Regions from separate parts of the Synechococcus sp. CS-205 genome, predicted to be linked through region 2. Evidence: predicted binding sites of a transcription regulator. Region 2 holds the regulator's gene; the other holds the start of a gene.
The links. Region 2 encodes NtcA, which controls nitrogen genes in cyanobacteria. Its sites were predicted from a motif close to GTANCNNNNGNTAC; they were not measured.
Positions count from the first base shown of each region.

Region 1 (4,406 bases), on a different contig from region 2:
GCGCCGCACTTGGCGCAGCCCGCCGACATCGCCGCCGCGCTGAGATCCGAGGCGGCCAGCAGCTGGCTCACCGCCGTGTAGATCTCCACCATGAAGCTGGTCTCGGGAGCCGGATGGTGCTCCAGCGGCGTGCCGCTGATCGGCACGAACGGCACCACAAACGGATACACGCCTGCCGCGATCAACCGTTCGCAGCAGGCGACGATCGCCGCGGCGCTGTCTCCCAGACCCGCCAGCAGGTAGGTGGACACCTCGCCGCGACCGAACACCGCCACCGCCTGCTCGAACGCCTGGAAATAACGCTCCAGGCTGAGCTCCGCCTTGCCCGGAAGGATGCGCCGGCGCACCTCGGGCTGCACCACCTCCAGGTGCATGCCCAGGCTGTCGACGCCGGCGTCTTTCAGATGCTGGAACCAGATCGGATCTTCCGGCGGCTCGCATTGCGCCTGGATCGGCAGGTTCACCCGGGCCTTCACCGCGGCGGCGGTCTCCGCCAGCAGACGGGCGCCCCGGTCGTCGCTGTTGGGGGTGCCGGTGGTCATCACCAGCTGGCGCACGCCATCGAGCCGCACCGCCGCCTCGGCCACCTCCGCCACCTGGGCGGGGGTCTTGCGCACCACGGTGCGGCCGTCCTCGAGGGATTGCTCGATGGCACAGAACTGGCACGACTGGCTGCGGTCGCGGAAGCGGATGCAGGTCTGCAGCAGGGTGGTGGCCAGCACGTCGCGGCCATGCAGCAGAGCGATGGCGCGGTAGGGGGTGCCATCGGCGGTGTGGAGGCCGTAGAAACGCGGCTGCGCCGGGGTTTCCACCGTCGCTAACTGGAGGTTGCTGCCGGAGGCCAGCGTGCGGGCGCTGGCAGCGGGGGTGTCCGCCGGCGCGCTGAGCCGGTAGGGGGAACGCTGGGCAGCGTGGCTGTACACGGGAACCATCACCGTGGTGTCACCGAAGGTGAGGGCGCGATGGTCGGAGGGACCGGCGCCGCCGCGGCGGCCGGTGTTGCCCTCCAAAGCTGGCTCGACCACCCCCTGCACCTGCAGGTCGGTGACCAGACGGCCGAGGGCGGCGGGATCGTTGGATTCAGCCATGGGGGACGGGCTCCGGGGCAGGGCTGCTGGGCGTCAACGGCAGGTGGTCAGGGGGCGCTGCGGTCAGCGCCTGCGGCAGCGCAGGGCTGGCGGCGATGGCGCCGCTGTCCTCCACCTGGCGGGCCGGGCTGCGATCGAGGCGCAGCCCGAGCAGGTCGGGACGGCTGTAGTGACCCACGCTGTCCATCATTCGCTTGCGTTTGGTGATCAGGGCCAGGTCGAGTTCGGCGATCGCCAGGCCTTCACCCTCCGGCAGCGGTCCGGCCAGGTAGCGGCCTTCCGGGCTGATCACGGCGGTGTGGCAGCCCCCCTGGCAGGCCTTCTGCAGGGCAGGATCGCTGCTGATCCGCTCCACATCAGCGGGGTCGAGCCAGGCCGTGGCGCTCACCACGAAGCAGCCCGCCTCCAGGGCGTGGTGCCGCAGGGTGACGGCCGTCTGCTCACTGAAGATCGGCCCCACCAGTGAGCCGGGGAACTGGGCGCAGTGGATCTCCTCGCCCTGGGTCATCAGGCTGAAGCGGGCCAGGGGGTTGTAGTGCTCCCAGCAGGCCAGGGCACCGATGCGCCCCAGGGCCGTGGGCACCACCGTGAGGCCGGAGCCGTCGCCCTGGCCCCACACCATGCGCTCGTGGAAGGTGGGGGTGATTTTGCGGCGCTTCAGCACCAGCGCGCCGCTGGCGTCGATCAGCACCTGGGCGTTGTAGAGGCTGCCGCCCTCGCGTTCGTTGATGCCCAGCAGCACGTGCAGGCTGAGTTCGCGGGCGGCCGCCGCGATGCGGGTGAGGGCCGGGCCCGGCACCGTCACCGCCTGCTCATAGAGCTTCAGGTGAGAGCGGCCCATCAGGGCCGGAGGCTCCACGAAGGAGAAATAGGGGTAGTAAGGAAGGAAGGTTTCCGGAAAAACGATCAGCTGCACCCCCTGGGCGGCGGCCTCGGCCATCGCCGCCAGCACCCGCTCCACGGACCCGTCCAGGCTGTAGAGCACCGGACGGATCTGGGCGGCGGCCACGACGATCGGGCCGTCCATGCTCAGAGCGTCCAGGTGTCGAGGATGAAGGCACCTTCCTTGCGGTGCAGCAGCACGATGTCGAGCACATCGAGAGGGTTCACCGGCGTGATGCCCGGGATCAGGGCACCCTCGCCGTGGCCGTAGAGGGCCTGCAGGGCGAAGCGACAGGCGTACACCTTGCCGCCCTGGTCCATGAACTTCTGGATGCGGGCGCCGAAATTGAGGTGGCCATCGAAGGCGGCATCCCCCAGCTTCGGGAAGCCCCGCTGCAGACCGAGCGTGACGCCGGGGCCGTAGAGCAGGATCGAGGTCTCGAAGCCCTTGTTGATCAGGCGACTGGCCTGCAGCAGGTTGACCAGACCGATGGAGCCCTCGAAGGCCACGGTGTGGAAGGTGACGAGCGCCTTCTCACCCGGCTCGGCCTTCACATCAGGGAATACTTTCTCCTCGTAGTCGACGAGGAAGTCCCCCGGTTGATTGGCGGGGCGGGTGACCTGGGGCATGAAGCAGCAACCTCTGGAGGTGGGAAGAGCACGACCATGCCCGAACAAAGTGTGAAGTTGTGTATCTTCCGGCACTGAATCAGCTTCACCCTGGCTTCCGCTTCGGTCTTGCTTGCTACCACCGCAGCCCTTGTCGCGGGTCAACGATGGGCCAAAGCCTGCTCGCCCCATGACCCTGACCCCTGCGGTGGTGGTGATCGGAGGCGGCCAGGCGGGACTGTCCCTGGCCAGCTGTCTACGGCAACGGCGCATCGAGCCCCTGGTGCTGGAGCGTCACCGGATCGCCCACGCCTGGCAGCACCAGCGCTGGGACTCCTTCTGCCTGGTCACCCCCAACTGGCAGTGCCGCCTTCCCGGCTTCCCCTACGACGGTGACGACCCCCACGGGTTCATGGGCCGCGAGGCGATCGTGGCCTATCTGCAACGTTTCGCCGAGCGGGCGGCGGTGCCGGTGCGGGAGGGGGTGAGCGTCGAACGGCTGCAGAGCAGCGGCGACGGCTACCGCCTGCTCACCAGCGCCGGGGTGATCGAAGCTGAGCAGGTGGTGATCGCCACCGGCGCCTACCACCGCCCTCGGCGCCATCCGCTGGCCGAGCGGCTGCCCGCCACGGTGCTCCAGCTCGATGCCCGGGACTACCGCCGCCCCGACCAGTTGCCGGTGGGCCCGGTGCTGGTGGTCGGCAGTGGCCAGTCGGGCTGCCAGATCGCTGAAGACCTCGCCCTGGCCGGCCGCCGGGTGCATCTGAGCGTGGGCTCTGCGCCACGTTCGCCCCGCCGCTACCGCGGCCGCGACGTGGTCGAGTGGCTGGAGCGGATGGGGGTCTACGACACCCCGATCGATGCCCACGAGGATCCCCGCGCCGTGCGCCACAAGACCAACCACTACCTCACGGGCCGCGACGGCGGCCGTGAGATCGACCTGCGCCAGCGTGCCCGCGAGGGCATGGTGCTGCACGGCCGTCTGGAGGGCATCAGCCCCACGGGTCTGAGTTTTGCCGCCAACCTGGCCGCCAACCTCGAGGCCGCCGATGCCGTCTACCGGCGCATCCGCGGCAGCATCGACGCCTGGATCGCGGATCAGGGACTGGCGGCGCCGATCGATCCGCCTTACGAACCCTGCTGGAGCCCCCCACCGGACGGGAGCGGCTCCAGGTTGGAGCTGGCCGAGGAACCCCTGGCGGCGGTGATCTGGTGCACCGGCTACCGCGCCGATTTCAGCTGGGTGGAGGTGCCGGTCTTCGATGGCGGCGGCGAGCCGGTCCACCAGCGGGGCGTCACCCAGGCGCCTGGTCTCTATTTCATCGGTCTGCCCTGGCTGCACACCTGGGGGTCGGGCCGCTTCTGCGGCGTCGGCGGGGATGCCGATCATCTGGCGCAGGTGATCCAGCGACGCCAGCTGCGGCGCGATGGCAGCCAGGAGACTCTGGAGTGCACGGCGCTGCTGGGCTCATGACGGCGACTGGCCCGGGCCTCGATCTGGCCCATGGGAGAGACAGCCGTGGCACCGGCGGGCTGATTCCCGCGGAAGTGCTGCGCCAGCTCAACGGCCGCCGCGATGGCCCTGCCTGGCGGCAGCTGGCCGGCCACGGCGGGCTGATCCTGGGGGCCGGACTGGTCTGGGGCCATGCCGCCCTGCCCTGGGCGCTGCGGCTGGCGGCCCTGCTGCTGCTCGGCTGGGGCCTGGCCTTCGCCTTCTGCGCCATGCACGAATGCGGCCACCGCACCGCCTTCGCCAGCCGCCGCGTCAACGACACCGTGGCCTGGTGGGCCGGGGTGCTCAGTTTCTACAACGCTGACTTCTACCGC
Region 1 is NZ_JAHLZB010000027.1:36,919-41,324, reverse strand. It holds gene KQ297_RS07275 (MSMEG_0568 family radical SAM protein) at 1-1,088, opposite strand, end outside; gene KQ297_RS07270 (Nit6803 family nitrilase) at 1,081-2,115, opposite strand; gene KQ297_RS07265 (MSMEG_0572/Sll0783 family nitrogen starvation response protein) at 2,118-2,600, opposite strand; gene KQ297_RS07260 (MSMEG_0569 family flavin-dependent oxidoreductase) at 2,770-4,053, shown strand; gene KQ297_RS07255 (fatty acid desaturase) at 4,050-4,406, shown strand, end outside.
Region 1: KQ297_RS07265 (MSMEG_0572/Sll0783 family nitrogen starvation response protein) is a predicted target of NtcA. The motif match lies at 2,662-2,675, and genes of this name have one in related genera.

Region 2 (4,406 bases):
CTGCTCCGGGATACACCAACCTGCTCAGATCCGTCGAAGGCTGGATGCTCACTCCTGGAGCAGGCGGCGGCAGCGATTCCTTCGGCATGCTCTCAGCGCCGGGCGCACGAGGTTCCCAGGCGGGGAGAGGCTCTGCCCTGCAGGAGAGCGAGACCCTGTTTGTGGTCAATGGACGGGTGATTCGTCTCTGCCCGAGCGGGCTGCCCTGCATCGGTCAGGTGCGCCGGGCCATGGGGCTGCCCTGAGCCCGAGCTGGCCCCTCCACTGATTCAGACCTTGGCCAGAGTGACGCGCTCCGGCTGATGCTGATATTTACCGGCACGATCCTGATAGGTGGTTTCGCAGGGATCTCCTTCGAAGAACAGCAGCTGGGTGATACCTTCGTTGGCATAGATGCGGCAGTCGGCCCCGGAGGAGTTGCTGAACTCGAGGGTGAGGTGGCCCTGCCAGCCGGCCTCGGCCGGCGTGGTGTTCACGATGATGCCCAGCCGGGCATAGGTGCTCTTGCCCAGACAGATCACAGTGATCGTTGGGGGGACTTTCAGTTTCTCCAGTGCGACGCCGAGTCCATAGGAATGGGCCGGCAGGATGAAGAAATCACCGTCGTCGTCGTGGTGGAGTGGCGCAGGCTCAAGGTTGTCTGGGTTGAACCGCTTGGGGTTCATCACCGTGCCAGGCACGTGCCGGAAGATCAGGAATTCCCGAGGCGAGAGGCGCAGGTCGTAGCCGTAGGAGGAACAGCCGAAACTCAGCACCGGCCGGGAGGCGGTGTCCGGAGCCAGGTGCCTCACCAGGTCAGGCTGGAAGGGCTCGATCATCCCTTCAACGGCCCTGGCATTGATCCAGCGGTCGTTCTTCAGCATGGGGCACCCCCGCGCCGCAGCTGGGTGACCTGATCGGCCATGCCCAGCAGCTCCAGGGGCATGGCCGGACCCGTGAGGATCACATCCAGGTGGGCCGGTCGTTGCTCAAGGGTGCTGATCACCTCCCCCCCTGGGAGGTACCCCAGCTCGATCGCCAGTCCAAGTTCGTCGAGAACCATCAGATCCACCGCCGCCTCCATCAGCTGATCACGGCTGAAAGCCCACACCTCCTCCACGGCGGCGCGCACCGACACCTGCTCCCGGTCGGCAGGCTCGGTGAGACAGGAGGCCACGGCCGGGCGCAACCACTGCAGGCGGCCGCAGAGGCTGAGGCTGCGGCCAGGCCCCTGGTCGACCCCACCCTTGAGGAACTGGCTGATCAGCACCCGACTGCCCAGCCCGGCTGTGCGCAGGGCCTGGCTGAACACCCCTCCGAAACTCCCGCGGAAGGGGGCTGTGTGCACCTGAAGCAGGCCTTCGGGCCTGGCCAGCGCTGCCCGGGGGCGGGGCGGCGGCACCGGCCGGGAGGCCGGCACGGCGCGCAGGGGATGGCGCGACTCATGGGAGGCGTTGCGCAGGCTGGCCGTCATCAACACCCCAAGGGAAGCGCGGTCCTGAATGTAGCGGCGTCCGGGCCGCCAGCAAGACTTCGCCACCATCCCTAGTGCGAACGTCCGTACCACTCTCCGAGCTCTGCTCTCGCCGGGCCTGCGTTGATACTGTTGATAGGTGTCGGACACTACAAGGCGCGCCATTGGCGATCCTTACCGTCCATCTCACACCTGCTCCGCCGAAACATGGTTGGCGCGATGCGCGGATTCAGCCGAACCGGCGGCCCTTCGACACCGGCTCCCGTCGGACTGGCCGCAGCCGCCAACGGCGCCAACACGCTTCTGGATGTGATGCGCGGGCTGAGCGGCTGCGTGATCGAAAGCGTGGAGCGGGGCAAAACGATCTTCTTCCCCGGTGATCCGGCCGAGCGGGTCTACCTGCTGCGTCGCGGAGCGGTCCGCCTCTCGCGGGTCTATGAATCGGGCGAGGAGATCACCGTGGCCCTGCTGCGGGAAAACAGCCTGTTCGGGGTGCTCTCTCTGCTCACCGGTCAACGGTCCGATCGCTTCTACCACGCGGTGGCCTTCACCCGGGTCGAGCTGGTGGCCGCCCCGGCCGGCTCGGTGCGGCGGGCCATCGAGCAGGACTCGAGCGTGGGGCTGCTGCTGCTGCTGGGCCTCTCCTCCCGGATCCTGCAGACCGAAACGATGATCGAGACCCTCACCCACAGGGACATGTCGTCGCGGCTGGTGAGTTTTCTGCTGGTGCTCTGCCGGGATTTCGGTGTGCCAGGCAGCGAAGGCATCACGATCGACCTGCGCCTCTCCCATCAGGCGATTGCCGAGGCGATCGGATCAACCCGGGTCACGATCACCCGCCTGCTGGGCGATCTGCGCCAGTCAGGGCTGGTGCAGATCGATCGCAAGAAGATCACGGTCTTCGATCCGGTCGCCCTCGCCAAGCGTTTCAGCTGAGCCGGTTGCCACCGCCACTGATACTGGGACCACACGCACGGCGCTGTGTCCGGCTGGCTGCTGATTCTGGCGCTCCTGGCCCTCGGAGGGGTGCTGGCCACCCTGGGCGACCGGCTCGGGAGCCGGGTCGGCAAGGCCAGGCTCAGTCTGTTCAACCTGCGGCCGCGCAACACGGCCGTGCTGATCACCGTGCTCACGGGCAGCCTGATCAGTGCCGTCTCCCTCGGCCTGATGCTGGCGGTGAGCGAACGGTTGCGCGTCGGGCTGTTCGAACTCGACGCCCTGCAGGCACGGCTGCTCGAGAGCCGCACCACCCTGCGCCGCAGTGAGAAAAATCTGCGCCTGAGCAAGCAGGAGCAGGCCCGCGTGGAGGCGGCCCTGAAGCGTGCCCGCCGCGATCGGGAGCAGACCCGCCGTCAGCTCACGGCCGCCGAGATCCAGGCGCGCCGGTTGCGCGGGGAACTGAAGCCCCTGCAGACCCAGCGACAGCAACTGCTGGCCCAGCGCAATCGACTCAACCAGGACATCCGCGCCAGGGACCAGGACATCCACAGGACCGAGACGGAACTGGCCCGGGTGCGCGGCCTGATCAGTGCCGGTGAGGCCGAGCTCAAGGGACTGGAGGAGAAACTGATCGCCCTGCGTCGCGGCGACGTGGTGCTCAGCAGCGGTCAGCCCTTGGCCACGGCCAAGGTGAAGCCCCGCAACGGGGCCGAGGCCAGGGAAGCGGTCGTGGCGCTGCTGCGTCAGGCCAATCTGAATGCCTTCCAGCGGGTTCTGCCCGGGGAAGACCCCAACCGGCAGATCCTGCTGGTACCGCGGCAGGACATCGCCACGCTCGAAGCCCGCATCTCCCGGGGAGGGCCCTGGGTGGTGAGCATCCTCTCGGCTGCCAACGTGCTGCGCGGCGAAGACCAGGTGCTGGGATTCCCCGACCTCAGGCCCAACCGCCAGGTGCTGCGCCAGGGCGATCTGATGGCGTCCACGGTGCTGGAGGGCAATGAGCGCTCCAGCGAACAGGTGCGCAGCCGCCTCAATCTGCTGCTGGCGGCCTCCTTTGCGAAGGCCCAGCGCCAGGGCTCGATCGCCGATGGGGTCCAGTTCGATGTGGCCACCTTCAACCGGCTGGGGCGAGAACTGAGTGAGCGGCCCCTCGGGCAGACCGTGACCCTGGAGGCTGTGGCACTCCGCGACGCGGAAACCCCTGACCCTCTGGTGCTCGAGCTCCGCCTGGCCGCGGTCCCCAGCGAACCACGGCCGGAACGGATGGGCCCGGGGCGGCCATGATCCGCTCGGCTCTCCAGGATCCAGCCGATCTGCCAGGCGAGGGCGCTCTGGCCGGGCTCGATCCGGGTCTCAGCAAGTGTGGACTGGTGCGCACCGACCAGCTGCGGCACCAGGTGCTCGAAGCCGCGGTGATGTCGCCCGAGCAGGCCTGGGGCCGGCTGGAAGGCTGGCTGGAGCAGGGGGACGTGGTGGCGGTGATCCTCGGCAATGGCACCGGCAGCGACTGCTGGAAACGGCGGCTGGACCAATGGCCACTGCCGGTGCTGCTGGTGGAGGAGCATGGGACCACCCTGGCGGCACGCCAGCGCTTCTGGGAACTCCACCCGGCAACGGGCTGGCGCCGGTTGTTGCCCAGGGGGCTGCGCCAACCTCCCCGCGACTGGGATGATGTGGTGGCCCAGTTGCTGCTGGAGCGGTTCCTGAACCACCCCCTGGCGCCGCCCTAGAACTTGGCCCGCACGGTGAAGGCGTAGTCGCCACCGGGCTCGAGCTGATAGTCGAGCTGGAGCAGAAAACGAAGCAGGGCGTCCTGGATCAGGGCACGGCCCAAGGAAGGCTCCACCGTCAGTTCTCCCCGGCCGAACGCCCAGCGAAAGGTCCAGTGGAAGCCACCGGCAGCCACCTCGCCCTCCAGCAGCTGATGGCTGAAGCTCTGGTGCAGCACCCGCAGCTGGGCGGTGGTGGCGGGCAGACGGCTCACGGGATCAGGGCATGGGGCACAGTGACGCCT
Region 2 is NZ_JAHLZB010000038.1:43,695-48,100, reverse strand. It holds gene KQ297_RS09650 (hypothetical protein) at 1-245, shown strand, start outside; gene dcd (dCTP deaminase) at 270-863, opposite strand; gene KQ297_RS09640 (cob(I)yrinic acid a,c-diamide adenosyltransferase) at 857-1,453, opposite strand; gene ntcA (global nitrogen regulator NtcA) at 1,661-2,389, shown strand; gene KQ297_RS09630 (DUF3084 domain-containing protein) at 2,435-3,676, shown strand; gene KQ297_RS09625 (resolvase) at 3,673-4,122, shown strand; gene KQ297_RS09620 (DUF3146 family protein) at 4,119-4,376, opposite strand.